Regions from separate parts of the Nostoc sp. DSM 114167 genome, predicted to be linked through region 1. Evidence: riboswitches for the same ligand, from Rfam matches in the RefSeq annotation. Region 1 holds a riboswitch; each other region holds the start of a gene.
The links. A riboswitch is a leader RNA that binds a small molecule or an ion and turns the genes downstream of it on or off. The one in region 1 is predicted to bind cobalamin.
Positions count from the first base shown of each region.

Region 1 (10,754 bases):
GTGCCATCGTCTTTCATTTGTTGAAGGACTTTGTTAAACGGTTCTACAAAAGAAGAACCTTTAGGAAAAGCGATCGCCGATCCACTTGCCTCTTCTGAGGGAATAGTATTAAATTCCAAATCTGGGTTAGCTTGGGCAAATCCCTTCGCGACGGTATCCTCAACAATTGCGGCATCAATTCGCCCAGATTTGATTTCCTGAACTACTTCCGGCACTTTGTTGAGTTGCTTTAGCTGAATACCCGCAACTTTTTTAGCAATTTTCTCAGCATTTTGTTCTTGTATCGTTCCTAGTTGCACCCCAACTTTTTTTCCTGATAAGTTTTGGGGCTGCTTCAGATTGCTACCTTTAGGAGCGACAATAGTATCTTTAGCTTCGTAATAAATAATTGAAAAATCAATATTTTTCTGACGTTCTGGAGTCGGAGTCATCCCAGCCATGACAAAATCAGCGCGATTTGCTTGGAGTGCAGGGATTAATCCATTAAAATCGGATTCCATTATTTGAAGTTTAAACCCTAGTTTTTCAGCAAGGGTTTTGGCAATATCTATATCAAAGCCAACAATTTGGCGATCGCCTCCTTTTGTATCATAAAACTCATAAGGAGGATAATCTGGGGAAGTAATCATCGTCAGCGTGTCTTTCCCTAAAGGTGAGGCAGCTTTTAGAGAATTACTATGTCCGATGATGATGCTGATTCCTACTGCTGCTACAACCAGTATCGTTAATAGACTTCTTGCAAAAGTCGGGAAAAGGGTAAGGGGAAAGGGGGAAAGGTTTGTTATTTTCCCTTTCCCCTTTAACCTTTTCCCTTTTCCCACCTCTTGCAAAAAGAACTTTTGCAAGAGGTCTAATAGCCATCCTTTTTTTTTCTTCATAAAATATTCCGCACCTTAAACTGCTACATCAATCGAGCAAATAATACCTGTGATATCATGTCCGCTGAATGGCTATGGTGTACACACAAATTTTCTAAATATTTCCCTACTTCTTGCCCTGCAATGCCATTGCATCGGCTTGTTATGCCAATGCATCGGCTTGTTATGCCATTGCATCGGCTTGTTATGCCATTGCATCGGCTTGTTATGCCATTGCATCGACTTGTTATGCCATTGCATCGACTTGTTATGCCATTGCATCGACTTGTTATGCCAATGCATCGACTTACAAGCCCTAATTAATGCATGGTAAAGTCTCTGCTTAGGGAACTCCAATAAATTATTCAATCTTGTGGGGTGGGCAACATGAGCGCCCAATTCACAGGACGGGCAAGATGCCATTGGTGTCAACTTAACGTGAAAGCCAGCCGAGAACAAGCTTTTAGATATTGTCTCGGTTGTCTCGTTCCCAGTCTCCGACTGGGGATGTTCGTCGTTGAGGCAGAGCCTCAAGACTTGCGGCAGAGCCGCAATGAGCAGCATTTCCAGCCTCTGGCTGGAAACGAGGTTTGAAAGGGAGTTTGAGCTTAAGTTGACACCACTGGCAAGATGTTCATCCCACAAGAAATATTGTGATATTTTATTACTTGGAAGTCCCTTAATCCCATGAAAACTTTGGGACTGTCAAATTCTGACTTTAGTCGCTTCCAGCAGCTTAACGCTGGCATAAATTGCATCAATATAAGGTGTGGGAATTTGAGTAAGTTTTCCCAATTCTGCCACCGCGCCAACGATCGCATCTATCTCCGTAGCGCGTCCGGCTTCAATATCTTGTAACATTGAGGTTTTGTGTGCGCCAACGTTTTCTGCGCCATTAATTCGCTGTTCTAAAGTGATGCCAAATTTTATACCTAAGTTTTCTGCGATCGCTTGAGTTTCACTCATCATTTGCCCTGCTAGTTCGCGGGTGAGGGGATAGCGGCAAATATCCTCTAAAGTCGCGCCAGTTAAGGCACTGATCGGATTAAATGCCACATTTCCCCACAACTTGATCCAAATTTCCGTGCGAATTTGATTGCGGATTGGTGCTTTGAATCCTGCCTGTTTTAAAGTTTGTGCCAATAATTGGATGCGATCGCTTTTACTACCGTTAATTTCACCCAGAGTAAAGCGATCGCCTTCAATATGTTTAATTACACCTGGTTCAATTATCTCAGTTGCCGGGTAAACAACACAACCGATGGCGCGTTCAGCACCGATACTAGTTTCAATAATCCCATCTGGATCGACAGATTGAATCCGCGTACCTTCAAACTCACCGCCATGCTGACGAAAGTACCACCAAGGAACGCCATTTTGGGCTGTCACCACCATTGTTTGAGCATCGTAGAGTGCTGGGAGAAAAGGTGCGATCGCGGCTACACTGTGAGCCTTCACAGTTAAAATTACTACATCTTGCGCCCCTGCTGACTGGATATCGCTAGTTGCCAGAAATGGAGTAGCAATTTGGCTAGAACCATCTGCCATAAGTAACTTCAGCCCATTTTTTTGAATTGCCTCCAAATGAGAACCACGCGCGATTAATGTCACCTCTTCACCTACCAGTGCCAATTTCGCCCCTAAATATCCACCAATCGCACCCGCGCCAACAATACAGATTTTCATTTGTTCAAAAGAATTATTAAGTCGTGGAATACGGTATCCAGTCGCTTTTACCCTCAGCAAAAAGCGGGGTGAGATTTATAGAAAGTGGTATTATCTGAATTAATTATCTATCAATGTTTGCGGTACTGTACTTCGTGGTTGAATTCATCTTGGTTAGACTCAATATTTTTAAAAAATGTCGATCTGACAAACCCTAGATTCTGTAGTAAGGCAATAGAACGGTGATTTTTTACATCAACGTCAGCACTAAAATCAAGATTTTTGTATGTCTCAACTAAATAATTAATCATACACTTCACCGCTTCGAGCGCATAACCTTTTCCCCAGAAATTAGGGAAAAATACATATCCAAGCGTTGCACTATTATCTATAGTAATTGTTGCTTGAACATATCCAACGTAGCATTTCTCCACAATAGACCAGACAGCCCAGTTCAACCAAATCTCCGTTCCATCCGGTGATTGACGACGTGCCAAAACCACGTAGCGATCGCGAAGCAATTGAACGCTTTGTGGCGGCACATCTTCAATAAACTTATATATACTAGCACTCTGTAATCCATTAAAAAGCAGTTCGGCATGATATGGTTCTAGTGGTTCTAAACAGAGTCGTTGAGAGTACATTTTCATTTGCGATCTAGACCGAATACCTTCGACTAGCTTACCTTCAACATCAATCTGTGAATGTAACAGTACCCGATATTGATTAACCCTCAAACAGCTACGCTTTGCAGCGCTGACAGCAGGTCTTGATAAACAGATTTTGAGGCAGCTACAATCAATCCAGGCATACTATAATTTTGACAAGTATGCAGTGGCGGTAAAGTCGAACCGTCCAGAGTAGTTACAATCCAGCCAGCCTCTTTTGCAATAAAAGCGAGTGCAGCACTATCAAGAAATTTGCCCGATTTAATCGCTGCCCCACTCAAATCGCCACTGAGAATACCATTGAGATTGGGGATTTGAATATCACTAGAGTAATCATTCGCTATATCGATTACTTTATATCGATCTTTTAATAAATGTGCGATGGAATTCATTCCCCACCCCAATAAAATAGAAGGTTTGGCGGATGTTATATCTAATGGGGCACAGGCTTCTAAGTTCATGTCTAGCGTGCCTTTAAAAGCACCTTCACCTCGAAGGGCGTAAAAATAAACGTTTTGGGCAGGAGAAATGGCAATTACGGCTTCAAAGTCATCCGCATTTAGAATACTGAGAATAATTTGATAATTAGAATGTCCATCCATATAAAACTTCGTACCATCAATCGGGTCAAGTGTTACTAAGTAATCACCTTCTGAACCGAGTTCGATAGCGCGAAAATATTTGGTATTATTAGAACTTTCATATTCTTCACCATAAAAGCGAATATCTGGAAAAGTTCCTAGTAATACTACTTCTACTAGATTTTGAATAGCCACATCTGCATCAGTAAGGGCGGCACTAAAAAAGTTGTTTGCTTGTTCTTTGGCAGGAAGTGCAGCAATTTTTGGTTGTAGAAAATGGGCATAGGCTGCTGCTACTTTCAGATGGGGAAGTAAAGTCTCTAAAATTAATCGAGTAGTTGGTGTTGTGGACATTGCAGCAAACTCCTTTTAGAAATAGTCTATCGTCAGCAGGCGATAGAATTCTATATCTAGACAAAATTACGGTATCATTTGGATGCAATGATACCACCGTTGCTATATTACTTTAATCTGTATGTTTCAATGAACCATAGAAAAATCGCAAGTTTTCTAGTAAATTTAAGAGTCTAAGACCGAACGTCAACACTTAGTACAGTATTTCATTAAATAATCGCGAATTAAATTTGACCATACCCTACAATGCTAATGCGGCGGCTGCATTGTTAATGCATCGGCTTGCATTGTTAATGCATCGGCGGCCTTGTTAATGCATCGGCTTGCATTGTTAATGCGTCGGCTTGCATTGTTAATGCGGTGGCTTGCATTGTTAATGCGGTGGCTTGCATTGTTAAGGGAACTCCAAGAAATAAATTATCCAATATTGTGGGGTGAGCATCTTGCCATTGGTGTCAACTTAACGTGAAAGTCAGCCTATAACCAGCTTTTAGATATTGTCTCGTTCCCAGTCTCCGACTGGGAATGCCGTCAAGGAGGCTCCGCCTCCCTTGCTGGCGGCAGAGCCGCCAAGAGCAACATTTCCAGCCTCTAGGCTGGAAACGAGATTTGAAAAGGCTTTTTAACTTAAGTTGACACCAATGGCATCTTGGCCGCCACATAAACGCGTAGCAAGATCCCTATAAGGGTACAATTTTGAATTGTTATTGATGGTTTTAGGAAACTTTTTCGAGTTTCTTCTGAGTAAATTTGGATAGATTGTGGCCTTTGAGTACTGAAAATGTGCCAAGAGTACCAAGAATGAGTAAGCTCAGGATAGAAGTAGGTTCAGGAACAGTGACTATAGTTGCAGAAAAACTAATAGGTAACTCACTATCTTCTAATCCTAAATTTTCAAAACCTGGTATGATTGGCGGCGCAGAAAATACCTCTAAATAACCTGGTGTCGGCAAAAAACTTGCAAAAAATGGACTAGAATAGTTTCCTCCCGAAGTGGAATACCCAAAACCATCACCTGTTAACTGCTGAGTATTAAGACTAATTAAATTATCAACATTAAAAGGTTCGTTTCCTGGGATCGGAGTCCCAGCGGGTTGCAAACCAGTAATTGTTTCACCATTTCGCGTACCAGTAATTCCAGTAATTAAGTAAAAACCCAAATCATTAGGGGTGTCATTAGTAGTGAAAGTACCATTCGCCTCTATGCCAGTACCAGAATAATTCCAACTCCAACTTAAAGCAGAAGCAGATGGCATTGTCCCGAAAACTAATCCAGATGTGGTGACGAGGGTTATGGCAGATAAAGCTAGATTTTTCATGGAAGTCGTTACTGCGATCGCGGATCTTGTAGAAGGCTCCCGTGTATTATACGGAAGGAAAGATAGTATTATCAATCTTGGCTATTTACTAACAGCGATTGCATAACCACGCCAAAGCAGCATCAACATTACTAACCTGTTCCCCTGGCGGTACAGGTGGACGATTTACCATCACAACCTTCACGCCCAGTTCTCGCGCGGCAATAATCTTGGGCTTTGTCGCATCGCCACCGCTATTTTTGCTGACGATGGTATCAATGTTATTCTGAATCAGGATTTGTCTTTCATTATTGAGGGTAAAAGGCCCGCGATCGCACAATACGATCCCCGGCGGTACTAAAGCATCATCGCTAGGAGGGTCAATCATCCGCATCAAAAACCAAATTTTCTCCAAATGAGCAAAAGCGGCGAGTTCCTGTTTACCAACTGTCAAAAACACTCGCTCTGACTGATTTTGCAGCGCGGTTGCTGCGGCTGCAACGCTGTCAACTTCAATCCAGCGATCGCCACTTTCTTTTTCCCAAGGCGGACGGATTAACATCAAACGGGGAACTCCAACTTCCGTTGCTGCATCTGCCGCATTGCAGGAAATCTGACTAGCAAAAGGATGGGTTGCATCAATTAATAAGTCGATTTGCATGACTCGCAGATAGCTAGCCAATCCAGCCACACCGCCGAAGCCTCCAACCCGTAAATCGCCTAGCGGTACTGACGGTTCGCGGGTGCGGCCAGCTAGAGAGGTGATTACTTCTAACCCTTGGATAGTCGTAACTTTGGCAGCTAATTCTGCTGCATCACCTGTCCCACCCAGAATCAAAACGCGCATCATTAAGATAAAGGTGGAATTTTTGCTAAAATCCCCTTTTTCATCGCTTCTGGACGTTCTGACCAAGGCAGCAAACCATCTGCTTTAGCATAGTATTGACTAGCACATTCCAATACCGCAGACGCACTCCCATCAACGGCTAAATCACCAAATAAATATGTTAATTTGCCTTTGGCACTAAAGGCAACTACACAAGAACGATTACAAGCACTCATGCATTCAACTTCCTGAATCGGGAATCGATCTCGTAACTCCCAATCTTGTGCCAGCTGCTGAAGTTGGTGTAAAAGTTTTTCACCACCACTTTCACCTAAGCGTTTTCCATTTTGCCAAACACTGGCACAGGTTTTGCAAACAAATAAAGTATGTTCAGCAACTTCCATTGGACTGGTTGGGGAAATATTTACAGTCGTAGTCATCTGTACCTCGCAGATATGTGAAACTAATAAATCTATTTCGGCGGGCATCCTGACTCACTCAATTTGAGATTTTCGATTTAGTTCCTGAATCTCAAATTAGTTCACAGTTGCGGGACAGTGCCGGATTTGCACCGAACTTTCCCCGTTACCTCTGGTAGCTGACTCCCACCAGAACCGAATAACCTTATCGATCATACACTAGGGTTATCGGAGAATACGAAACAGCAAACTTTGCGCTCACGCTCAAACTGGACGACCAGATAAAATACTGTGCATCTTTACTACTTTAACGTGAGTCTCCAACGGAGGCGCACCTGCGGGAAGGGCGAAAGAAACAAGTCAAATCCTCTTCCCCTCTAACTTCTGCCTCCTGCCTCCTGCCTTGTTTCTTAGGAGTTCGATGAACTTCTCCCGGACAACCTCCCTCTCCCACAGGCAAAGGGAGGAGCAACGAAAGATTAGGGTTTTGGCTCCCCTCTCCGTGTCGGAGAGGGGTTGGGGGAGAGGTCAAAAAAGGGCTTGTCGAACTCACGTTACTTTAACTGTATCAGTTAGAACTTAAGGGGTGGACATCTACAATTTTGAGGGAACAACACAAAGCATCGCCGTATTCTGTACCTAATAAATCAAGCCAAGGTAGAGAACTAGATGTAAGTTGATGAGCCAGTATGTTGCTTTATTGCTGTAACATTTTCAACAGAACCTCTGGGCTGTCCATTTTATCCATGACAACTTCAATAAAAGCAAGTTGGTCATGGTTTTGTTGAGCTGTTTGTAATGCTTTGTCTAACTGGGATTCGGTACTAACTTTAATTGCCCAGGCATTGCCAGCGAAAACTTCAGGAAGCTGATGATAATTCCAAGGTTGAATGTCGTTATAGGGCATACGTTCACCGTGAATATCACGCTCTATAGTATATCCATCATTGTTGAGTAAAAAAATAATCGGTTTTAGATTATAGCGTAAGATGGTTGAAAGTTCTTGTGCAGTCATTTGGAAAGACCCGTCACCAACTAGTAGGATGGAGCGACGTTGTGATGCAGCGATACCTGCGGTGGGCTTCGCCAACGCACAACCAAGTAATGAACCAACAGAGTAACCAATCGATCCCCAAAGTACTTGCCCAACGAAAGTAGCTCCTTTTGGTAAAGGAACGGTAGAAGCGCCAAACAAACAAGTTCCAGTCTCGGCAACAATAATGTCATCTTCTTGGAGAAAATGAGCAAATCTATACCAAAAATGTTGCTGCGAAATCGGTGCCGAAGAGTCGCCAACGATAGGCTCTATAAAACCAGGATCTAAATTCTCTGTTGCTGATTTGAAGTAAAGCGTTTGAGGATCGCGGTGCTGCAACCGTTGGCTTAAAGCAGAAAGCACATCTGCCATAGCGACATTGTTGTATAAAGCATGTTTAACTTTTACATACTCCCCATGCACTTCAATAGTTTGGCTGGGATCGAGTTTGGCAGAAAACTTGCCTGTGTTGAAATCAGTCATCAAAGCACCGATAGTTAAAACACAATCTGCTTGCTCAATACGTTTTCTAACAGATTCCTCACTGGCAGCACCATTATATATGCCGATGAATTGGGGGTGGCTTTCTTCTAGCAATCCTTTGCCCATGTTCATCGTGGCATAAGGGTATCCGGTAGCTGTTAGCAGTTCTCGCAATTGTTCATGCAAGTGATAACGAGCTACACCAATATCAGCAATAATCACAGGTTGGGAAGCTTTTTCCAGTATATTTACACAGACATCAACTATTTCTGCTATTGTAGCGCCATCACTCTGAAATACAGGGGGTATAAACAAATCAGATGGTGCAGAAACCTCTGTGAGAGCAACATCCATAGGTATGGAAATATAAACAGGTAATTTCTTCAGCAAACAGATACCTAAAACTCTGTCAATTTCCGTTGTTGCATTTTCCTTTGTTAAATATGCTTGAGCCACCGTTACCTGTTGATACATTCGGGCAAAGATTGAAAAATCACCAGTACCAAACGTATGATGGACAAGTGAACCAAGAGCTTGAATTTTAGTTGCAGGAGCACCAGTAATCGCTACAACCGGAACGTGTTCAGCATAAGCGCCAGCGACACCATTAATAGCACTGAGTTCACCAACACCAAAGGTAGTTACTAATGCCGCAACACCATTAATCCGACCATAACCATCGGCAGCATAAGATGCGTTAAGTTCGTTGCAAGTAGGAATTAACTCGATGCCATCGTGGTTAACAATATAGTCGAGAAATTCCATATTATAGTCTCCAGCAACGCCAAAGATATGCTTGATGCCGATTTGCTCCAGACGAAGCAATAAATAGTCGCTAACAGTAAACTTTGCCATTGTCCAAGCCCAAATTTTACCCCTTTAGAGTATGAAAACTTTAACTTAGATGCGTATCTCTGAAGTAAGAATAGGATTGTGACTTTTGCCGTTCAGCTTAAAAACTGAGCATAATCATAGACGTTTATCTAAGAAGAACTTCTACCGGAAGGTTAAAAATCAAGATAAATAGTTATTTCTAAAGAATTAAAAGTATTTCTTGTAAGTGGTTCTTGAGAAAGATGTTTTCAAGACTAGGGTTTGGTGTCCTAGTTAATATGTACAATTTAGTTTGTTCATTTTTCAAATATAAAATTGATTTTTCTATTTAGCTCGATGAAAAAATAATACTAAATTAGCCGAAATAACGAGTACTTAGAAAATAGCCTAGTGTTGATAAAATTTTTGAAAATAATCTAGTGGGATTTTGTTCTATGAATTACCTCATTGCAGTTTTACCAAACAAATCAAAAGCAGAAGCAGCTTATTCTGCCTTAACAAATGATGGTTTATCTCCAAACCAAGTAGATATCTTGGGCAATGGTTATAAAAGTGCTGATGATTACAACCTGATTGATCCGAATCAACAAGCTCGTAAAGGAGCAAAGCGATTATTATACTGGTTAGTACCTTTTGGGTTTATTGCTGGTTATGCCTTTAATTATCTAACTGGTATTGAAATCTTTGCGCTCGGTGATATTGGCAGCCATATTATTGGCGGAATTTTAGGAGCAGCTTCTGGTGTTTTAGGGGCTTATCTAGTAGGTGGTGGAGTTGGTCTTACCGTAGGTAGTGGTGATGCTTTGCCATATCGCAATCGTTTAAATGCAGGCAAGTATTTAATAGTGGTTAAAGGAACAGAGGAGCTAACCCGACGTGCTACGGGTATCTTACGCTCTTTTGATCCGGAAAATATTCAAGGTTATGCAGAGCCAACTAGTGCTTAAAATAAATTGCTTTTGGCAATATACGCCAAGAATTAATTGTTAGCTCAAAGTCTAGAGGAATTAACAAATAGATGTCTACAGAGAATTTAACAAATTTATCATCCGTAACTTCTAAGGGATTAGAATCTCTACAGTCTTATGGAAGTCAATCAGGTTGTTTACACGACCAGGATATACCTGAATTAGACTTATTTAGTCCACTAAAAATTCGAGATTTAATCTTGCCAAATCGCGTGGCAATGTCACCAATGTGTCAATATTCCGCAGAGAATGGAATAGCAAATGATTGGCACTTTGTTCACTTGGGGAGCAGGGCAGCTGGCGGTGTTGGTTTAATTATGGTGGAAGCAACAGCAGTAACATCCATTGGGCGAATTACACCCGGCGATCTCGGTCTTTGGGATGATACTCAGATTGAACCATTAGCACGTATTGTGCGCTTTGTTCGTCAACAAGGAGCGGTTGTAGGCATTCAATTGGCTCATGCTGGGCGAAAGGCAAGTAGTAATGTTCCTTGGCTAGGGGGTTCACCTTTAACACCCGAACAAGGCGCTTGGACTATAGTTGCACCAAGCTCAATTGGGTTTGATGCTAATAGTCCTGTTCCCATGTGCCTTGATGAGCGTGGTATTGAAGAAACCATTATCGCATTTGTGCAAGCAGCAGAGCGGGCGCTGCAAGCTGGTTTTCAAGTTATCGAAATCCACGCCGCTCATGGCTATCTATTGCATTCTTTTCTTTCACCGCTCAGTAATCAGCGAACAGACATTTACGGAGGTTCGTTAG
Region 1 covers NZ_CP195116.1:7,576,178-7,586,931, forward strand. The annotation lists gene NSTC731_RS31845 (ABC transporter permease subunit) at 1-878, opposite strand, end outside; gene NSTC731_RS31850 (hypothetical protein) at 992-1,177, shown strand; gene NSTC731_RS31855 (hypothetical protein) at 1,245-1,451, shown strand; gene NSTC731_RS31860 (2-dehydropantoate 2-reductase) at 1,563-2,543, opposite strand; gene NSTC731_RS31865 (GNAT family N-acetyltransferase) at 2,654-3,259, opposite strand; gene NSTC731_RS31870 (inositol monophosphatase family protein) at 3,256-4,125, opposite strand; gene NSTC731_RS31875 (PEP-CTERM sorting domain-containing protein) at 4,842-5,444, opposite strand; gene NSTC731_RS31880 (cobalt-precorrin-6A reductase) at 5,533-6,270, opposite strand; gene NSTC731_RS31885 (DUF1636 domain-containing protein) at 6,273-6,689, opposite strand; cobalamin riboswitch at 6,712-6,883, opposite strand; gene NSTC731_RS31890 (alpha-keto acid decarboxylase family protein) at 7,366-9,042, opposite strand; gene NSTC731_RS31895 (hypothetical protein) at 9,456-9,968, shown strand; gene NSTC731_RS31900 (NADH:flavin oxidoreductase/NADH oxidase) at 10,040-10,754, shown strand, end outside.

Region 2 (10,754 bases), 140 kb from region 1:
GTCAAACTCAAAGCCACAATGTCATTTCGTCCTCCTGACGAGACTTTTTCTATCATCGGTGGGACTCCTTGATAACCTCGTGATAGCATCGCCTGATAAACTAAATTTCCCCGGTCATAAGTGCGGATAAACAACGCTCCGATCGTGTTGCCAACAATTAAACGTATCGAGCGATTGCTGTTCATCAGGTTTCGGGACTCGGCTGCTCGACGCATCGCGTTAAACTCACCTATTAATACGCTGATATAGCGATACATAGATGCCAGAATTGCTACTAGTAGCGGTGGGGTTTTCAGTTCCAGCAGGGCATGAAGTAGTGCTGTTACTGAAGTTGTTAACGTGAGTAAATTTAGTATCAATAGCGATAGCAATGCCTTAAGCGTTACACTACCCAAAACAGTTAGCCCCACTGTCGTAATCTGTAATGGCCCCCAAGACCATAAAACTTCGCCACCACCTCGAAATAAAGTCCCCAGGAGAACTACACCAATAAATGTGAACTCTACTGCCAACCGTTTCAGTAGTACTGCTAAGGTGACTCGACTCAGTAATAGCAGGCAGACTAAAGCTAATCCATAAATAGTCCAAGTCCACCAGTGGCCATCTGGTGTTAAGACAGTGGCGAACACGAACAACAATGTACATAATATCCGGGTACGGGGAGCAAGTTTGTGCCAAACAGTAGCCTGCTTGCTATCGATATCCAGCACAAATGCCCCAATGTGCAACAGCATGATGTTAAGTTCCTATTTGTATTTAATCTGCTGCATCTGAGTCGGAATAGCCATCATGTGTGGAAGGTGAAGTTGAACCACGCACGACTAGTTTGCCAATACCCCAAGCCAAGCCAAAAGTTACTAGTGTTCCAACTAAACCAGCTAAGGGAGTGGCGATCGCCTCTGGTACACCTCTGAGAGCATACTCATCAAATATGCCGTAAAAGGGTAACTTACGAGCTGGCGTATCTTCATGTGCCTTGCTATCAAACTTCAGGTCTTGTGAAACTCTATCTAACCCATCTGGGTTTTTGCTAGCTAGCGGCGAAAGGAAAATTGCAATCAGCAGGGCAATACCTAAGCCAGCGATGACAAAAGCACGGTTACGCGATCGCGAGATGTTGCTACTCATAAGCATTCACTCCTGATTCATTCGATTTAACTATCGATAACGGGTCTAAATCCCTTTACAAAAAATAATTACGAATTACGAATTACTTTAATACCGAGACAGAGGACGAGAGGTTGATACTTTCGTCTTGCGGGGCGGGTCGTAAAGTAATTCAGGTCGAGTCCGCCAAATGAAACTGAGTGCTACTACAGTAATCACTGCCTCGCCAATACCAATTAGAACGTGCCAAGAAGCCATTGCTGTGAAAGCTACCGCTAGAGGAACTGTCCCAGAAATTGCAAGTTCCAAGGCACATATAATTGAGGCTACGACTACGCTTGTCCAGGCGGCGATCGCCGCGCCAATAACTAATCCAGATAAGCGATCGCGTCCAATAGCAAATCTCACTGTGCGATAGAGATAGTAACCGCCAAACGTACCAATTAATCCCATGTTAAAGATGTTGGCTCCTAACACGGTCAGTCCACCATCTTGAAACAGAACGCCCTGGACAATGAACACTGCAACCATCACTAGCGAACCAGCCCAGGGCCCTAGTAAAGCTCCTGCCAGCGTTCCACCCAAAAGGTGTCCAGACGTACCTCCAGGAATCGGGAAATTAATCATTTGTGCTGCAAAAATAAAAGCTGCACAAACTCCCATTAAAGGTACGGCTCGTTCTTGGTATTCTGCCTGTGCTTGCCTTATAGCTAGTGCAATCAAACCGATAGCAATTATCCAGGTGACAAGGATAACAGGTAGATTCAAAAAGCCATCGGGAATGTGCATCGCTAAATGCGGCTGTATTATCCAGTACAGCCAGCCGAAGGACGAAATACCCGCGAACGCTACTATGTTCATAATTTAAGAAGTGTTCTTTGCAGCCAGATTATTTAAGGGTCTAGTTTTTTAGTAGACCATGTATTTTGTATAAACTTCAATCCGGTAGGGGGGCATAAAATTTGTAGTGCGATCGCCTACGGCGGACGCTTGCGCCATCAAAGTAATGGCAGCAACACGAAAAAATGATGCTTGCACACAAGCAATAATTGCTTTCTTTTCACAGATACGGTATCTACGATCTGATTTAGTACGGTTTACCGCACTTACTTGCATTGTCAAGCATTTGCAAAAAATATTCACATATAGTTATATTTAGTTACATAAACCAGCAAAGGAAAAAAACATGACTAGCAAAGGCTTCACCATCAACGAACTCGGTTAACTCAACAACTTTGCAGTTGAACCAAAAGTTTATGTAGACCAAACTCCAAGAGTTGGCTTTACCGAGTATGCTGAAAAACTCAATGGTCGTCTGGCAATGATTGGCTTCGTCTCACTTATCGCTGTGGAAGTAATCACCGGACACGGCCTGATTGGATGGCTGACAAGCTTGTAAATAATTTCGACTATTCAAAAATTACATTCAATCAACCCATAGAAAATTAAAGGAGAGTTATGAGAACTGATTTTGATTTCCCTAAACAAGATTTGATTGGCCCCGTTGTTTTCCGACCTGATTTCACCAACTTTGAGAAAATCAATCTTAACCAAGCTTGGTCATTGTTTTTCACCGCAGGTCAAGATGACAAAGCACTTGGACAAGAAATTGAATTAGGCAAGTTTTTTACTAACCTTTTAATTGCTGTAGGAGTAACAGGAATCCTTTGGGGAACTTTCTTCAGCAATTTGGGATAAGCAATTGTATAAGCGTGTTCAATCGAATAAATTCGCTTGAAGTTTTGGTAAACAAAACCAAGACTTCTTTTAAATATATAGTGATGTCTGAGTTTGAGGCTTGTTTCTGCTTCAAAAAGATTTAAGTCCTGATAGAAGCATTGTCTTTCATTATTGAAATTCTCTAACTGTAAAATTATTAAAAATTGCGAAATAATTCTACTATTCGTTGTTGCACTCGTTCTCTAACTACTCCTGACTCAGCAGATAACCCATTAAATAACATCTCATATATCAATGGTATGCCCAACTCTAACTCTTCTAAAAGTGTACGCTGGCTAAATATATCTTGGGGTTTGCCTTCTAAAATCAGTCGCCCTTTATCCATAACAAAAATCCAATCCGCCCACCGATAGACTAAATCTAAATCATGAGTTGCCATTATTAAAGTAGTGCCATCTTGATGAATTTTTTTCAGAGTTGCTATCAAATTACGAGTATGTTTGACATCTAAATAGGCAGTAGGCTCATCCAGCACTAATAGTTCTGGTTGTAGTACCATCACATCTGCAATAGAAACTCGCTTTTTTTGTCCCAAACTCAGATGATGTACTGGTCTTTGGGCTAAAGTAGTTAGTCCAAATTCAACTAATGTTTGCTCTACTCGCTGTTGAATTTCCGATACTGGTAAACCCAAATTACACAAACCGTAAGATATATCTTCTTCAACAGTAGAAGCTACTAATTGTTGTTCTGGATCTTGAAATACTAACCCGACATTTTGCCTTAATTTAGCCAGATAATTCCGATTATAACTTAACGGTTCACCACGCCACCGAACAATTCCAGAATCAGGTTTATATAGACCATTAGCTAGTAAAAATAATGTTGTTTTACCACAACCATTCTGACCAATTAACGCACATCTTTTACCTAATGGAATGTTCAATGTTACACCATTCAAAGCTGATTGTTGTGCGCCAGGATAAGTATAATATACCTGCTCAAATTGAAGTAAATATTCCTGCATTCCGCCAAAAGTCCAATCCTATTAATACTACACAGCCGAAAATCGCTTCGATAATATACCGTAATTGAGGACGATAGCGACTCTGATGCCAAACTCGAAATTCACCAACAAAACCTCGTGCTTCCAGTCCCAGAGAGAACTGACTATATCGTTCTAAGGTTCGCTGTAATAGTTGTCCGATTAGTAGTGCTAAACTTTTCATTCCACTACGCCAAGTTCGGTAGCCACCACGGGAATTTTGTGCTGTCCATAATTCATTGGCTGTGTTCAGCAGGATGAAAATAAACCGATACATTAGCAATAATAAATCGGTTAACAGCACTGGGAATCGTAAGTAACGCAGAGTTTGTAATATCTCTATGAAAGGGACGGTCAACATGAGAAAATATAAGCAAGAAACAGAGGCTAATGCTCTGGTTAAAAGTCCCAATGCTTGGATACTGCCACTATGGCTGATATAAATATAGAAGTGTCCGAGAGTCAGTCCATACCACGAATCTAATTTGACGCTTTGTAAATCAGGAATGGCAACTCCATTTACCATCAGGGCTGGTAAACTCGTCAAACAAAAAACTATGGTGAACGTTAACAACCGAAAATAAACTCCAGCCGGAATTCTTGCATAAATTACTGTCCAAATACTCATCCAAACTATGATTAAAATTTGTACTAGCGGATGGCTGGCAAGGGAAATAGCAAGAGTAGTAAATGCAAAAATTAGTTTATGTTCTGGTGGCAATCTCCGGAGTCTATTGGTATAAGCTAAAGTGTCTATTTGCAGGCTCATTCTTCACGTTTTTGTTGTTGGGAACGTCCTTTATACAACCCAATTGCATAACCGACTACTCCAGCACCTAAAGCTGCTTGTGAAGCAAATAATAAACTTTCTATTTCCCCACTAGCTGGTTCAAAAAATGATTTAAACCAGGGTTTATATCCAGGTTGGATTTCAGTAATTGCTTTTTCGGCTTTGTCATCGGAACCTGTAAATTCGCCACCACGGACAAATATTAACGGTGCAACTGCTAAAGCTAATACAGCTACTACCAACAGCCAGTTACTCAACCCTTTTTTAGACTGATTCATTTCTTTGGGGTTCCCGTTTGATTAATTTCAGCAATTCCAACTCTTGAGGATTATAAGATTGCAGCCAGTTCCACACCAATACAGTTAGCAACCCTTCACTAATTGCTAAAGGGACTTGAGTTATGGCAAAAATCCCGGCGAACTTGGTAAATGAAGCGAGAAACCCACCAATAGGTGCAGGAAAAGCTAAGGCGAGTTGGATAGAAGTGATAACGTAAGTGAGTAAATCTGCGATCGCAGCTGCTAGAAATATCGCAATTTTTTGTTTACCACCCAACTTGATTGTCAGATTATATATCCAGTAAGCGGCAAATGGCCCAGCGATCGCCATTGAAAAAGCATTTGCTCCCAGCGTCGTTAAGCCGCCATGCGCTAGTAACAAAGCTTGAAACAACAATACTAAACTACCCAAAACCGTCATAGTCAGGGGGCCAAACAGCACCGCACCTAACCCCGTCCCTGTAGGATGAGAACAGCTACCCGTGACGGAAGGGATTTTTAATGCTGACAGCACGAAAGTGAAAGCACCAGCCAGGCCTAGTAGCAGTTTTAGCTGTGGGTTAGCTTGGGTAATGCGAGTCAGACTACGCAATCCTAATAAAAAAAATGGTAATGCCACAATCCACCAAAAAATCGCCCACTGCACTGGTAAAAAACCTTCCATAATGTGCATAGCGTAGGCGGGCTTGGGTAAACCAACTACTAGATAAAAACTAATAACTCCCATCAGGCTTAGACTGACTAACGCCTGTTTTCTTTTCATAACCTGTACCTCGCAGATTTATGTAAACGAATTGATTCTAACCGGCGGGCATCCTGACTCACCTATTTTAGGTTCACAGTTGCGGGACAGTGCTGGATTTTCACCAGACTTTCCCCCTTGCGTCCGATGGCTGCTCCCCATCAGAACCGATTGGAGTAACTATATCACTATTACCAATTTTGAACAGCGATTTTTTCTTAATACAGCTGCCGCAATACGGTTCAGTTAAGGCTCAAACAGTTGTAAATTAGGTATTGCTTCCAAAAATGGAAATCAAGTACGGTGTATCTGAAAGAATTCTCATTAATGTATTACAAGATACAAAATACTGAGATATTCAAAGCAATAGAGATGGCTATTCCAGCAACTTCAATCGAAGAAGCGATGCCTTCGGCAAGCCGCTAAGAGCGTCTACGCTAAAACTAAGGTCGAAGAGGAACGTCATCGCTCGTTACCAGCACAACTGGTAGTTTGCTTGATAATAACAATGAGCCTGTGGTCGAGAGATGCAATGCGGGATGTACCTATTTTCAGGAGTGTCAGCTAAATGTAAAGATAAATATTTCTGATTAGTATTAATAATCAAACTATAGTAAATCTTAATCTTATATCATGTCCGGCTAATCACTTATGATTACCGGATCTGTGCAAAAATCCCAAAAGTCTCTTTCCCCCTGATCCCAGCAAGAACTGCCCTCTAAATGATAAGTCTTCAACCGGATATGATATTAAACGACCTTTCAGGGCTTCAATTCCAACTTTCATGACTATCACGCTGTTGAATGAGCATAGTCATTTGATAGTCAAAAGAGGCTTATATAGCAATTCAGCTCCCTAGTACTACAAATGCCTAGAAGCTGAAACACTTATATTATCTTACTTTTAAAATGGCTCAGGTCGGAGTTGAACCAACGACCCCAGGCTTATGAGTCCCGTGCTCTAACCAACTGAGCTACTGAGCCATGTTTTTCAAAATCATTAACTACTATAGCATATAAATTTGCTCAAGACTAGTCTGTTTTGCAATTTTGTTAGAACTTTCATTCTTATTGAGGTAATAAAAGTAGAAGAGGGAGGTAAACTCCCTCAACTAACAAAGCAATGATTTAGTTAAAGACAACTAAGAATTACAGGCGTTGTGGTAGAAAGGCTATTGGGTTAACAGCACCCTTGCCTGATGGATGAATTTCAAAGTGGCTGTGTGGGCCAGTGCTGTGACCAGTAGTACCCATTAAAGCAATTGTTTCTCCTTGATGTACCTGTTGACCCGGTTGCACCAGAATCTTGCTGTTATGAGCATAGCGAGTGCTGCTGCCATCAGGATGATGGATTTCGACGAGGTTGCCGTAGCCACCATTGTTCCAGCCGGCTTTTTCTATCGTACCGTCAGCTGAGGCAACAACTGGCGTGCCAGTGGAGTTAGCAATATCAATTCCCTTGTGGGGTCTTCCCCAACGCATACCAAAGCCAGAAGTGAGAGTACCCTTCGTTGGCCAGATATAAGCCAAAGTTGAACTAGATGGAGGAGGCGTAAGTTCGTCAATGGGTCTGGGAAGATATTGATCCACTGCTGCCAAAGGCGGTAATACCTGTGGAGAAACTGTGGTTCCTCGCATCTTTCCTAAAGAGTCAGAGGCATTTACTTTTCCAGGAGGCGTTGCCACCCTTGTCGCAGATTGAGTCCGAGAGGGAGTCCACTGGCTAGCAGAACCTAGATTAGGCAAGAATTCTGGGTTTACTGCTTCGGTAGGGCGTACAGTAGTACGCAATTGGGGCTTAGGCTGAACGCTATAGTTAGCCCGAATCGGTGTCGGAACTGGAATTGGTATTGCTACACTATTTGGTCTAGATGCAGAGTTAGGTACACTGAAATTATTGGGCGTAGAAATAGGAGTGAGTATAGCAGCATTATTTGCTTCGATCGCTGCTGCTGGCACAACTAAATTACCAGACTGTTGAGCGCGATATTTCTGCTGTAATCTCTGGATTTCCGCTTGTAAGCCCCGCAAACGGTCATTATTGTTATTGTTTACCCTTGCTACCCTATTTACTGGTGTCTTCGGCTGTTGCATTTCGGCAAAAGCTTGTGGCACTGGAATATCACCACCGACGCCATTAGACTTAGCTGTCGGGGGGGCCGTTTCTAAGTCGGTTGCACTATTTGCCTGAATCTGTACAGTTACCGGTGCAGGGACGGCAACGCTACTGTTGTCGGCAATAGTTGGTGATGGTGAACTAGGTAGATATGAGTTAGCACTACCAATATTCAAAGGGGAGGTAGCAACATTAGGAGTTTTGCTAGACTCTACAAAAGTCGGCTGATTCGCTACAGTTGCCTCAACTTTAACGGTAGGAATTTGAACCGCAGGAATTTGAACCGCAGGAATTTGAACCGCAGGAATAACTAGTTTTTGACTAATTCGCAGTTCATTGGGATTATTGAGGTTATTTGCTTTAACTAGTTCTGATACTGAAGTGTTGTATCTGCTGGCGATCGCTGCTAGTGTATCTCCAGGTTTAACTTCATAAGCTGTATGCGTCGAGGAGGCAATCACTATTGGCGCCGATGGTACAGATGCAGTGTCTCTTGGCTTCTGTTTTAACTTCGATACCAGGTTCGCTTGGCTTGCATCGCTAGAAGTATCTGACTGGACTGCTAATGCAGTCTTCTCAACCACAGTTGTCGGCTGCGCCAATTCTATATCAGCTTGTGATAAATTTTTGGTCTCTCCAGACTGCAACTGCGCCAGACTCTTTCTTAAGCGGTTCGATTTTTCTTGTAAGCGATTTAGTGCGAACTCTTGTTGCGCCTTAAGTTGTGCATTTATTTCACTGTTAACTGCGGTTGACGTTGCCACTGTTTGTGGCTGGGCAGTTAGTGATGTATTTGTACTATCAACACCATCAGCACTATAGTCAGACAGCTTATTGACTGTTGGAAAACTAGTTTCGGCTAAGGTATTGTTCAATCCCTGTGCCATTTTGGGCTTCAGGTAAGTAGAATTTTTATCACCTGCTGTTGTTTGAGAAAACGTGTTTGATGCAGGAACTTGCAAAGATATTCCACTTGCCGCGACTTGCCATTTAGCTTCAAGCCCAGGCACTTGTGATACTGCCGTTGGTTCCACGATTACAGGATTTTCCGGCACGCTCGCTGATGAGACTGCTTGGGACTCCAGCTTTGTGGAGGCAAATTTCACTTTGGTGTCAGGAACAGCAGGAATCGCTGAAGTTGCCTTTTGGCTACCTACTGGCACCGCTGCTTGGGCTTGATCGCTTTGTCGAGTCACCAAAAGGCTGGTTGCTCCCATAGAGATTGCCAAGCCAATCATCGCCGCTTTTGTCCGCACCCGGCTGTTCACTTTTGGATTCATCACATTTAGCAGTTCTACCGGGGCATCATCGCTGCTAGGGGTATTGTTCAACACAGCTTTTACTCTCTTTTTCAATGCTCGTTTCAAAGACGACCTCCTTACGATCACTAGCGCTTAACTAACCTCGATTTTTCAGTTGGATACTAGTCAATGATTTAGATCGCAACAAATGATAGATCGAGATCACATTCACCAGAGATGCTTACGCAAGATTAACCTGCTTCTCTGATTTAGACAAGTTCACATCTGTTTGCAAAACTTAAATTTTGCTGTGTTTACTTGTCCGAACCACTCCTAACACCACTTAGGACGAGATTTTATTCTTTACCATTATCCGCGCTTGTCTTGCGTCAATCACGGGGACTGGACAAATTATTTGCCAAGTCCAAGTCGCTGCTAAAAATTAAATTGCGGCGACTTCTGGAAAAGTTATGCCCCCTGCTGTAGATATCTTCAAGATATTTCTACCCCATCCGTCTTCTCAACACGAGACTTTACGTTGATTATTCCCTAAAAAACAACCGTATTAACTATCGGCTACTTTTGGGCTAATTTCTGTCCTCGATCGAGCAAAAATAGCTCAAATGTAATACATGACTGGATTTTAGCAATTTCGTTCCTAGTTTAGGATGTTTTAAATTCATCAAAATCTATCATTCAAATTTGGCAATATCCCAAGTTTTATATACAAATTTCTTATAATAACCTTACTATACTTGTAAGTATCTTCCACTACATTTCGCGAATAAACCCATTTTTTGGTATATTGTTTTACATATTATTGCCATCATCAAGAAAATTTTTACAGTCACAAATAAATCGTCTAATAGGTTTATGGAAAGCTTATAAGTAAATACACTTATAAGCAGTCATGTAAACAACTATTCTAAATAGCCTAACTGGCGACGGGTTTCAAATAAGCCTATTGCTACACTCACTGACAGATTCAAGCTACGAACCCCTGGTTGGCTCATGGGAATATAGACGGTAGCATCGCAATCTGACAGAATTGCTGGTGGTAAACCCGTGGTTTCACTACCGAACAGTAGCCAATCATCAGGTTGAAACTGAAAGCTTACATAATTACAATTTCCATTAACCGTATAACCCAACCATCTGCCGCCACGCCTCTGATGTACGGTTTTAAAGGCTTCTAGTGATTCGTGATAGTGTAGTTTGACATAAGGCCAGTAATCTAAACCGGCTCTTTTGAGGTAGCGATCGCTAATTTCAAACCCTAAAGGCCCCACCAAATGCAACTCTGTACCTGTAGCTGCACAAGTACGGGCAATATTACCTGTATTAGGAGGTATCTGCGGGTTAACTAAAACTACCTGAGGCATTATCCGTACAATTTAGGTATTGTATAAAAAAATTTATTGTCAATGTTAAATCTACCAAAAGGTAGAGGCTATTCATAGGTTTTGTTAATAATAATCAAGCATCCTCTATCGATTAGATTTTTAAAAGGAAGTACAAATTAGCCCAGATCAATGCCTGAGAGGATATTTGGCTACAATCGGGAAATATTAAGTTTTGTGTAGACAAAGTAAGTGCTTGTGTCTTTTAGGGCTGGTAGTGCCTGCAATAAAATCTACCATTTGTATGAAGACGGGAATGGGGAATGGGGAGTAGAGGTGAGGGGATGAGGGGACAAGAACATAAACAAAGTGTTTTCTCAATGCCTAATCCCCAATGTCTTTTGAGTTAACCCAGC
Region 2 covers NZ_CP195116.1:7,440,051-7,450,804, reverse strand. The annotation lists gene cbiQ (cobalt ECF transporter T component CbiQ) at 1-734, opposite strand, end outside; gene NSTC731_RS31260 (PDGLE domain-containing protein) at 757-1,128, opposite strand; gene cbiM (cobalt transporter CbiM) at 1,216-1,968, opposite strand; gene NSTC731_RS31250 (hypothetical protein) at 2,017-2,223, opposite strand; partial or broken gene NSTC731_RS31245 (chlorophyll a/b-binding protein) at 2,294-2,506, shown strand; gene NSTC731_RS31240 (hypothetical protein) at 2,566-2,805, shown strand; gene NSTC731_RS31235 (energy-coupling factor ABC transporter ATP-binding protein) at 2,984-3,814, opposite strand; gene cbiQ (cobalt ECF transporter T component CbiQ) at 3,789-4,601, opposite strand; gene NSTC731_RS31225 (energy-coupling factor ABC transporter substrate-binding protein) at 4,598-4,900, opposite strand; gene NSTC731_RS31220 (energy-coupling factor ABC transporter permease) at 4,887-5,663, opposite strand; cobalamin riboswitch at 5,690-5,829, opposite strand; partial or broken gene NSTC731_RS31215 (hypothetical protein) at 6,094-6,186, shown strand; tRNA gene NSTC731_RS31210 (tRNA-Met) at 6,552-6,625, opposite strand; gene NSTC731_RS31205 (peptidoglycan DD-metalloendopeptidase family protein) at 6,791-9,124, opposite strand; gene NSTC731_RS31200 (tRNA (cytidine(34)-2'-O)-methyltransferase) at 9,919-10,380, opposite strand; gene gshA (glutamate--cysteine ligase) at 10,745-10,754, opposite strand, start outside.
Region 2: linked by a shared signal. The riboswitch ahead of NSTC731_RS31220 (energy-coupling factor ABC transporter permease) and the one ahead of NSTC731_RS31885 (DUF1636 domain-containing protein) in region 1 are both predicted to bind cobalamin.

Region 3 (10,754 bases), 1.5 Mb from region 1:
CAGAGATGTGGCATTTTGGTGTGTTAACGATAGATATTTTTCTTCAGAGGGGGTTATGGTTGTAAATTTGGCCCGTACTACAACTTCGGCAGAGCTTTTAAAGCAAGTATTCCGTAACATTGATGCATATAGTTGTCCAAAGTTATTCAACTTTCACATGCACACTGTCTACTCAGATGGTAAGTTGCAGCCGAGTGCATTGATGGAGCAGGCGATCGCTATTGGGTTAAAAGGGTTAGCCATCACCGATCATCATGGTATTATCGGCTATCAAGCGGCCCTTGCTTGGTTAGAAGATTGGAAGTGGAATAATTCTCATGCAACCACTCCTCACCTGTGGAGCGGCGTGGAAATCAATGCCAGCCTTTTGAATATAGAAGTTCACATTTTGGCTTACGCTTTTGCCATAGAACACCCTAGTATGAAACCTTATCTGCAAAGAAGGCCGACTACAGGGCAAGAATATCAGGCAAGTAACGTGATTGCCGCTATTCATGAAGCTGGGGGATTGGCAGTTCTGGCTCATCCAGCTCGTTACAAGCGATCGCATTTTGACTTAATTCCAGCTGCGGCCCAAAAGGGCATTGATGGTGTGGAAACTTTCTACGCCTACAATAACCCTAACCCTTGGAAACCCAGCGTATTGGAATCAGAACAAGTGCAAAAGTTGGCTGATGAATACTTTCTTTTCAATACCTGTGGTACTGATAGCCACGGTTTGAGTCTGCTACAACGCTTGTAAAGATGAATCAATTTTTTTAAATCTCCTGGTTCAATCTGCCAGGAGATTATCTTTTTTTAGATGCTCAATAGTCAATTTGTTTTAAAGTTAACGTGAGTTCGATGAACCTCTCCCGGACAACTTCCCTCTCCCACGGGTCAAGGGAGGAGCAACGAAAAATTAGGGTTTTGGCTCTGCTCTCTGTGTCCAAGAGGGGTTGGGGGAGAGGTCAAAAAAGGGCTTGTCGAACTCACGTTAAAGTTAATTTCAAGAGACGCAATAGCAAAGTAAATTTGTAAAGTTCTTCTCACAAACAAGGCAGGAAGTAGAAGGGAAGAGGATTTGACTTGTTTCTTTCGTCCATAACGGAAGCGATCGCGTCCGTAAACAGCTTCCATCACATCGACAACGCGATCGCAGGAAAGCGAATCCTTCATAGTCCCGTCTTCGTTAAACTCCTGATATGCTTTAGCCACTGACGATTGATTGGGGATCGCGAACATCCGCACTACAAATAATAGACCTCTTGGCATTTGTGCTTTTTGCACTCTTGGGGAAAAGGGTAAAGGTTAAAGGGAAAAGGGACTTTTGCAGAACCTTTTTCCCCTTTTCCCGACAAATGCCAAGAAGTCTAATATTTATCGAGCAGTTGTAAATTCTTTATTTACAGACTCAATTAATTGAGTGACCCGTTCTTTGATTTCATCGCGGACTCTTGGAAAAATTTCTGGTTGTTCTGCTGGATCGTCTAACTGCCAGTCTTCAAATACTTCCCGCACAACCCATTCAGGCGGTAAATTCACGCCACAGCCACACAAAGAAATTACTACATCAAAGTCTTTCGCTTGGAAATCACTCAGGGGTTTGGAGTGTTGATCGGTAATGTCGATACCAATTTCTTTCATGGTTGCAATCGCTTCTGGTCTGACCTGACTTGCTTCTAACCCAGAGCTAATCGCTGCAATTTTTCCTTTACCAAGAGTTTTAGCAAAACCTTCCGCCATTTGGGAACGGGCAGAATTCTTTTTGCAGACAAACATCACACGTTTCATGGTTCAACTCCTTTGAATAATTTGGCTAAATTTAAAAGCTTCTCGATTCAGATGGCAAAAAATAACGTTTTTCAAACCAGAAAGCCACATTAACCAGACCAATCAATACAGGCACTTCCACCAGAGGCCCGACGACGGCGGCAAAAGCAACACCCGAATTAATGCCAAATACTGCGATCGCAGTGGCGATCGCTAATTCAAAATTATTTCCTGCAGATGTAAAGGCGACACTTGCGGCTCTAGAATAGTCTGTTTTAACGCGCCTAGCCATGTAAAAGCTGACCAAAAACATGATGATGAAGTAGACGATCAACGGAATTGCAATCTTCACTACATCAAAGGGGATTTGAACAATCAAATTCCCTTTCAAGCTGAACATAACCACGATTGTAAATAATAAAGCAATCAGTGCGATGGGGCTGATTTTAGGCACAAATTCCTCGTGATACCACTGCTTACTTTTCACCTTTACTAAGAAGTAACGAGTGAAAAATCCAGCTAAAAACGGAATACCAAGATAGATAAACACACTTTGGGCAATCTCAGCAATACTGACATGAACAACACTACCTTGTAAGCCAAACAGTGGCGGCAGTACAGTAATGAAAAACCAGGCATAAGGACTATAAAAGATGACTTGAAAGATGCTGTTAAAGGCAACCAATCCAGCCGTGTACTCTGTATTAGCTCGTGCCAAGTCACTCCATACAACTACCATTGCAATACACCGGGCTAATCCAATCAAAATCAATCCCGTCATGTATTCTGGATAACTGTGTAAGAAGATAGCTGCCAGAACAAACATCAAAATTGGCCCAACGATCCAATTCTGAATTAGTGAAACACCAAGAATTTTTCCGTTGCGAAATACATCCCCTAATTCTTCATACCGCACCTTGGCTAAGGGCGGATACATCATCAAAATTAACCCGATGGCGATCGGTATATTGGTTGCTCCCACCTGGAACTGATTGATAAAGGCTTCTACTCCAGGAAAGAAATAGCCTAGACCAACACCGATCGCCATTGCTAAAAAAATCCATAAGGTTAGGAAGCGGTCAATAAAGGAGAGGCGTTTTGAAGTTTTTTTGTTCATGACAATTAACCCCATACATGAATGCAGGAGCTTTGAGCAGGAATTTCAGATTATTCAATCCAAAATCCAAAATTGAAAATCTAAAATTCGTGAGTTATATCAAGAGTATATCTCCATCATTTCAAAAAAAATTGATTTATCAATGCCTATAAAACTAAAATTAAACAAAATATGACAAAAAAAATTGATGAATATTTAAGGTTCGCAGGGGGGACGAATAGGTAATATGGGGCTAAAACGGCGGAATTCTGCTAAATATAGCTCTAAGGCAGCAAACTGCGGTAGATTGAGGCTGTAGTAAATCCAGCGCCCTTCTTGACGAGCGCGAACTAAACCCGCTTCTTTCAGGGTTTTGAGGTGAAAAGACAGTTTAGATTGAGTGGTTCCCAGGTGGTCGCATAGGTCACAGACGCATAGTTCTTGAGAGCGCAGCAGTTCTAATACCTGAATCCGTAGAGGGTCAGACAGGGCATGAAAGCCAGCAGCGATCGTATCAGGAGTGAAGGTGCTATTAAAAGCCATCAACTTTTCTTGAAGTATTTCTTTATGGTAAAGTCTCAATCATCGGTTAAATAATACCTTAACTAAAAAGAAAAGGTCAGTCTATAGTCGATTCTTGGTGGGAATCACAATCATTGAGAAATAGGGTACCTCGGCTGGATCGACTTCATCTAGGGGGATGATGCGTTGCTGTGATGTTGATGCCCGCTCAATATATCTTGCCCGTGATGCTAGGCCTAATTTATGCAAGATATCTCGTACTTTGGTAAAGTGACGACCTAGTTTCATAATTGCGGCGGCGTCGGTCATCAGCAGATGTGTAGTCAGTTCTTCTGCTGGCAACGGGGCGGGTAAGACTGTGAGAATATCAGTATAGTATGTGAAAGGTACACCCAAGGCTACCGGACAAGCCATCAGCGAGGAAACTCCGGGGACAACTTCTGTTTCGTACTGGTCGCATAACCGCGTGAACACGTACATGAACGAACCATAGAAAAATGGATCGCCCTCGCATAATACTACAACATCTCGACCTGCTGCTAAATGGTCAGCGATTGGTTGAATTTCCTGGTCATAAATAGACTGGGCCTTTTCTGGTTCCAAAGCGCGGGGGAGGTGAAATAGTACTTCGATTTGATTGCCAGGAAGATACTGCGCCACGATCGCTCTAGCAATACTTTCTTTATCTGTGGCTGATTGATAAGCTACCACAGGAGCCGCACGTAATAACCGCAGTGCTTTCAGAGTCAGTAGTTCGGGATCGCCTGGGCCGACACCAATTCCATAGAGACGACCTTTGGGTTGCATATTCATTCTTCCTCCGTTGCCAGGGCGTTAACTGCTGCTGCCGCGATCGCACTTCCACCGCGCCGACCGTGTAAGGTTAAAAATGGTACATTTCTGCTATCTGCTGCCAGTGCGGCTTTTGATTCTGCTGCACCGACAAACCCCACTGGAAAGCCTAAGATAATTGCAGGTTTGGGCGCTCCTTCATCAAGGATTTCTAACAGTCGGAATAGTGCTGTGGGCGCATTCCCAATTGCAATTACTGAGCCTTCCAGGTGCGATCGCCATAATTCAAGAGCTGCCGCCGACCTTGTAGTACCCATACGCTGGGCAAGTTCTGGTACTTCTGGTTCGTTAAGGGTACAGATAACTTGATTGTTTGCAGACAACCGCCGTCTGGTAACGCCATCGGCAACCATGCGGCAATCGCACAGTATTGGCGCTCCATTTGCCAGTGCTGCTCTTGCGGATTGTACTGCTGTTGGTGAATATCCCAACTCAGTGACAATATCCGTCATCCCACAGGCATGAATTAGACGTACAGCAACTTTTGCTACATCGGATGGCAACACATCTAAGTTCGCTTCTGACCGGATGATTGCAAAAGAATTACGGTAAATTTCGTTGGCATCTCGGATATAGTCGGGCATTCAATTTGGGATTTTAAATTTGGGATTAATATATAAAAATCAAAAGGCTTAGATTGCCGACTTCTCTAAAAAGTTGGGAATCTTTTTGTTCGCAATTGATTGAGGGATTATATTAAATAATTGCTGTAATTGTTCCAGTGCAAATCGATTAGCAAATTCTCCAAAGGACTCATTAGAATTTAAGCGTTGAATTTTATATACATATAGCATCCGCCCTATTAATGCAGGTAGTTCGGCAAAAGTTACATATTGATATAGTTCGCGTCCGAATTTCTGATTGCTGTCACCAACATAAACGTGATAGCCTTCCACAGTTCTATTTTCAGCCTCAATGGTGACGCCGAGGAGAGTAATATCACTTTTGCTGTGCTGGGCACAAGATTTTTCGCAGCCAGTGAAGTGGATATTAACTGGGTAATCGAGAGTAACGCGAGTTTTAAGATACTCTGCCAATGCCAACGCATGACTTTTAGTGTCAGTGGCAGAAGCAGCGCAACCTTTTTTTCCCGAACAGGCAACTAATCCACCCTTGATGTTGTTTGCAGAGGAATCTAATTCTAATAAAGCAATTTCACTTTGGACATCAGCAACCCATTGCTGAGGAATATCTGTAAGGAGCAAATTTTGCCAAGGGGTTAGCCTAAGAGTTCCACTACCGTATTTTGCCGCTAAATCTGCTAAACCCCGCATCTGTCTACTTTCCAATCGACCAAGGGGCAAGACGACACCAATGTAAAATAAGCCTTGCTGACGTTGGGGATGAATGCCAATATGCTGATATTTCTCCCCCTTCCCTACAAGGGAAGGGGGTTGGGGGGTTAGGTCTTTTCTGATTTCAGTGTACAAAAGAGAAAAAGGTAAATGCTGTTCAACTTCTTGGAGATAATTTTCACAACCCAAAGTATTCAATAACTCTCTCAAACGTGGCCGGCGCTTACTCGTAGTATGATGACTATAAGCTAGATAGACATCTGCCAAAGCTGCTAAGACGGGCAAACATTTTTCTGGTGGTAGTAAAATTCCTGTATCGCTGGGGGGTTGACCCTTCTCACCAACACTGAGAGAGAGCCGAAAGTAAACATTATCGTTAAGTAAGACAGCTGCAAAAGCGATATCATTCAAGCGATCGCCCACCTGAATTATCCCACCACCATCAAAGCAAACGCTGAATTGGCCGACAGTCCCGAAAGCGCCGGATGTGCTGCAATATAATCATCCCAACCTTGAACAAAAGGGCGAGTATCGATTAATTCTAGCGGGTCGATACCAGCAGTTGGACTGGTCATAATATTGCGGATTTGGTCTACAACAGTATTGTCAGAACCCAATCCCATATTTTGGAGGTATTTCAGAACCTCAGCATTTATCCCGGTGCGGATTTCACGAACTTGCAGGTTAGCTCGATTAGTCACATCTATATAGCCGCCACCGTGCTGTTCTGCTATATCTGCGATCGCACGGCACTGCTGACTAGTAATAATTCCACCTGGTATTCTAACGCGAGATAATATCCCATCTGCGGCAGGAGTAGCATAAAACAAGCCGGGACAAGTGGCAAATCCAGAAACCAATTTTAGAACTCCTTCCCCGTGCAACGCAGGGAGTAGACGGTGAGTGTGTCTTGAGGACATCCTGAGAGTTGGCATTCTGACTTGGGTCATCCCATCACAGCTGCGGCACAGTCCCGGAATTTCACCGGAGTTTCCCAACTCTCAGCTTTAGTAATTTAGACTTTGTTGAGGTTATAGATATCAACCAGACATCATCCAGATAATCATTTTACATTACTATGGCGATAAATTTTAACTGAGCTTATCCACTACCGATCGCAAGATATAGTTCTTGAAGCTAATCTATAAATTGAATTTAGTCATGGCTCAGGCAGGAATGCTTGCAATACGGTTCGGTTAAAGGGGAAAGGGGAAAGGGGAATAAAAAACCTTTAACCGCAAACCCATTTCCCTTTTCCCCAAAGCTAATTCTGAGTTCAAAATGCTTATCCTAACTGTATTGGGAATGCTTGAGCCTTTTTGCTGAAAAACTTGCTTTAGAAAAAGTTAGGCGATCGCCGCTTCACGAGTAGCAACTTTGCTAAACTGATTTACTGGACGAGGTAAACCAAGATTTTCGCGCAGGGTTCGTGCTTCATACTCTGTACGGAACAGACCCCGACGTTGCAATTCAGGAATTACCAAGTCTACAAACTCATCCAATCCTCCCGGCAACCAGGGCGGCATAATATTAAAGCCATCTGCCCCGCCATTGACAAACCAATCTTCTAGCTGATCGGCAATTTGTTCTGGTGTGCCTAGAATCTGACGATGCCCACGCGCTCCAGCTATCGACAAATACAGTTGTCGAATCGTGAAATTTTCTCTCTTAGCTAGGTCAATCAGAAGTTGCTGACGGCTTTTACCCCCGTTAGTCTCTGGTAGCTCTGGCAACGGCCCGTCCAATGGATAGCCGGATAGGTCAAATCCACCGATCATTGAGCCAAGCAAATTTAAGCCGACCACCGGATCGATCAACTCCTGAATTCGATCGAATTTGTCTTTAGCTTCTTGCTCAGTTTTGCCGATAACTGGGAATACACCTGGCATAATCTTAAGATGCTCAGGTGAGCGCCCGTATTCAGCCAGTCTCCCCTTCACATCTTGATAAAAAGCCTGAGCTTCTGCCAAGGTCTGCTGGGCAGTGAAAATTACCTCCGCCGTTTGTGCAGCCAGATTCTTACCATCCTCGGAAGACCCAGCTTGAATAATCACCGGATAACCCTGGATAGGACGCGCCACATTTAGCGGCCCACGCACTGAAAAATGCTCGCCTTTGTGGTTGGGAACGTGCAGTTTATTGGGATCGAAGTAAATACCCGATTCTTTATCATGTAAGAAGGCGTCATCCTCCCAACTATCCCAGAGCTTGGTGACTACATCCACAAACTCTTTCGCACGCTGATAACGTAGGGTATGTTCCATGTGCTTTTCCCGATTGAAGTTCAACGCTTCAGCTTCGGTAGCAGAAGTTACAAGATTCCAACCTGCACGGCCACCGCTAAGATAATCTAATGATGCAAATTTGCGGGCGAGGTGATAAGGCTCGTTGTATGTAGTCGATACTGTCGCCGTCAAACCGATGTTTTCCGTCACCACAGACAAAGCCGACAACAGGGTGAGAGGCTCAAAGTGGACGAGTTTGCCATTTCGGCTCAAAAGGTCGGCGCTTTGATTGCGATCGCGCACAGCCACACCGTCTGCAAAGAAAATCATGTCAAATTTGCCGCGTTCTGCCGTCTGTGCCAGCCTTTTATAATGCTGAAAGTTCAAACCAGCATTAGCTTGCGCTTCGGGGTGTCGCCATGACGCTACGTGATGACCAGTACTGGGCAAGAATGCGCCTAGTCTAAGTTGAGGTTTTTTCGTACTCATACTTTTGTCTGTAAAATCGTAGTGTTTTTAAACGCATAGGCACGCAAAGTTAAGCCAGTGCGTTGCGCGGGTTCCCCGCGTTGTAGCAACTGGCGTAGCGCAGAGGAATGCAGAGTTTTGCCGAATTTATGCAATGTTGTACTAAGGTGTTATGAGTTAAATCACGTTAGTTTTTGGATTTTGAATTGCTTACACTGGCTGGGGTTTGAGTAAATCTGTTTTGGTAACAAATTCACTGAATGTACTTGCAACCTGCTGCGGTAATGCGATGCCTGGTGTTTGCACTGGTAAGCGAGGAAACAGTAATTCTGCGACTCGATAGGCTTCTTCGAGATGGGGATAACCTGAGAAAACGAAGGTATCAATTCCTAAATCGGCATATTCCAGCATCCGCGCTGCAACTGTGTCTGGATCTCCGACTAAGGCAGTCCCAGCGCCGCCACGTACTAAGCCAACACCTGCCCATAAGTTGGGGCTAATTTCTAGGTTTTGGCGTTCGCCTTTATGCAGTTGAGCCATCCGGCGTTGTCCTTCTGATTCCGATTCAGAAAACCGCTGATGTGCAGCTGCTATGGTTTCATCATCGACATACTGAATCAGTTCATTAGCTGCATCCCAAGCTTTTTGCGTAGTTTCGCGGACTATGACGTGCATCCGAATCCCAAAACGTACCGTTCTACCTTGTTCTGCTGCTAATCGGCGTACTTTTGCAATCTTTTCGGCAACTTGCTCTGGTGGTTCACCCCAAGTTAAATACACATCAATGTGTTTGGCTGCAACTTGGAGCGCCGCATCTGAAGAACCGCCAAAATACAAGGTGGGATAAGGCTTTTGTACGGGAGGAAATTGGAGTTTTGCGCCTTGAACTTTGAGATGGCGACCACTATAGGTTACTTCTTCACCTTGCATGAGCGATCGCCAAATTGTCAAAAACTCATCTGTCAGTTCATAACGCTGGTCACGATCTAAGAAAATCCCATCTTTTGCAAGTTCTTTGGTGTCGCCACCAGTGACAACATTCAGAATAATTCGACCATTAGAAATCTGGTCAAAAGTCGCAGCCATTCTAACTGCTAAAGAAGGCGACATAATTGCCGGACGAAAGGCTACAAGAAACCGTAAGCGTTCTGTAACTGAAATTAATGAAGTAGCGACAATCCAAGTATCTTGTTTTTGTCCGGTACCAATCAACATCCCGCCATAGCCCAATTTATCAACAGCTTGGGCGATTTGCTGCATATAGGGGTAAGTGGCTGCTCGTCTGCCAATTGTAGTACCTAAATAACGTTCATCTCCCTGGGTCGGCAAATACCAAAAAACTTCCATTTTCTTATCTCCTGGCGCTATTTCTGGCTAATGGTTTCCGGTGTTATCGCTGCATATTGTTCGCTAGTCAGCATCGCTTCCTTAATATTGATGGGTTTAGGAATCACTTTTTCTTTGGCAAATAAATCTGCAATTTTCTGTTGTTTTTCCATAATTTCAGGCGTAATTGGTCTTATACCGTAAGTTCGCCTTTCAACCATTGTTGTTAAAATATCTTCATCAATTTTGAGGTGAGGAATAGTCAGTTTTACAACTTGCGATCGGTTTTTTTCAGCCCATTGACCTGTGTTATCTATCTCCTCAAGAACTAATCGCACTAATTTCGGGTTTTCTGTGGCAAATTTTCGCGCTGCCATGTAATATCCGCCCTGAGTAGAAATGCCACTAGCATCTCTCAAAACACGAGCATTTGCTTTTTTTTGGGCCACGGCTAAATAAGGGTCCCAAGTTACCCAGGCATCAATTTTGCCTTGAATAAAAGCATCACGGGCTTCTGAAGGAGGGAGGCTAATAGCTTGAATATCACTATATTTCAAACCAGCCTCTTCCAAAGCTTTTATTAATAAGTAATGGGAAGCAGAACCCTTTTGAAAAACTACTTTTTTACCTTTGAGATCGGCTAAACTCCGAATCGGTGAATTCTTTTGAACGATAATTCCGCTTCCTTTACCAGTACTGGGTTTATTACTAGCAATATAAACTAAAGATGTGCCAGCCGCTTGGGCAAATATCGGGGGAGTCTCGCCTACAGAGCCAATATCAACCCTGCCTACATTCATTGCTTCCATCAGTTGTGGCCCGGCGGCAAATTGCGCCCATTCTACAGAAATACCTAAAGGCTTTAGACGTTTTTCGATCGATCCTTTAAGTCTGAAAATATCCCCAGAACTTTGATATCCCATTCGGACAACTTTGGTTTTCAAACCAGTGGTTTGATTTGCTGAATTTGGGGTTTGGACTGAGCAACTAATTAAGGTTGTTGAGATTGTTAATAATCCAGGTAAAAGGAATAATGAAAAACGTTGTAAAATCTTAACTTGTGGCTGTTTGAAAACGGGAATCATGGACGTGATACTTTGTTTTTTAATTTGCTTTTGGACTTATTTGGCTATGCCTATGTTCGGTTGTAGAGATAGGTGTCAACTTAAGCTAAAAGCTTTGTCAAATCTCGTTTCTAGCCTCTGGGCTGGAAATGCT
Region 3 covers NZ_CP195116.1:6,060,711-6,071,464, forward strand. The annotation lists gene NSTC731_RS25790 (PHP domain-containing protein) at 56-742, shown strand; partial or broken gene NSTC731_RS25795 (arsenical resistance protein ArsH) at 1,105-1,230, opposite strand; gene arsC (arsenate reductase, glutathione/glutaredoxin type) at 1,360-1,773, opposite strand; gene arsB (ACR3 family arsenite efflux transporter) at 1,805-2,869, opposite strand; gene NSTC731_RS25810 (ArsR/SmtB family transcription factor) at 3,065-3,391, opposite strand; gene NSTC731_RS25815 (precorrin-2 C(20)-methyltransferase) at 3,473-4,177, opposite strand; gene NSTC731_RS25820 (precorrin-8X methylmutase) at 4,180-4,806, opposite strand; gene NSTC731_RS25825 (hypothetical protein) at 4,855-5,940, opposite strand; gene NSTC731_RS25830 (hypothetical protein) at 5,946-6,377, opposite strand; adenosylcobalamin-variant (AdoCbl-variant) riboswitch at 6,439-6,522, opposite strand; gene NSTC731_RS25835 (LLM class flavin-dependent oxidoreductase) at 6,864-8,231, opposite strand; gene ssuD (FMNH2-dependent alkanesulfonate monooxygenase) at 8,421-9,557, opposite strand; gene NSTC731_RS25845 (sulfonate ABC transporter substrate-binding protein) at 9,575-10,621, opposite strand.
Region 3: linked by a shared signal. The riboswitch ahead of NSTC731_RS25830 (hypothetical protein) and the one ahead of NSTC731_RS31885 (DUF1636 domain-containing protein) in region 1 are both predicted to bind cobalamin.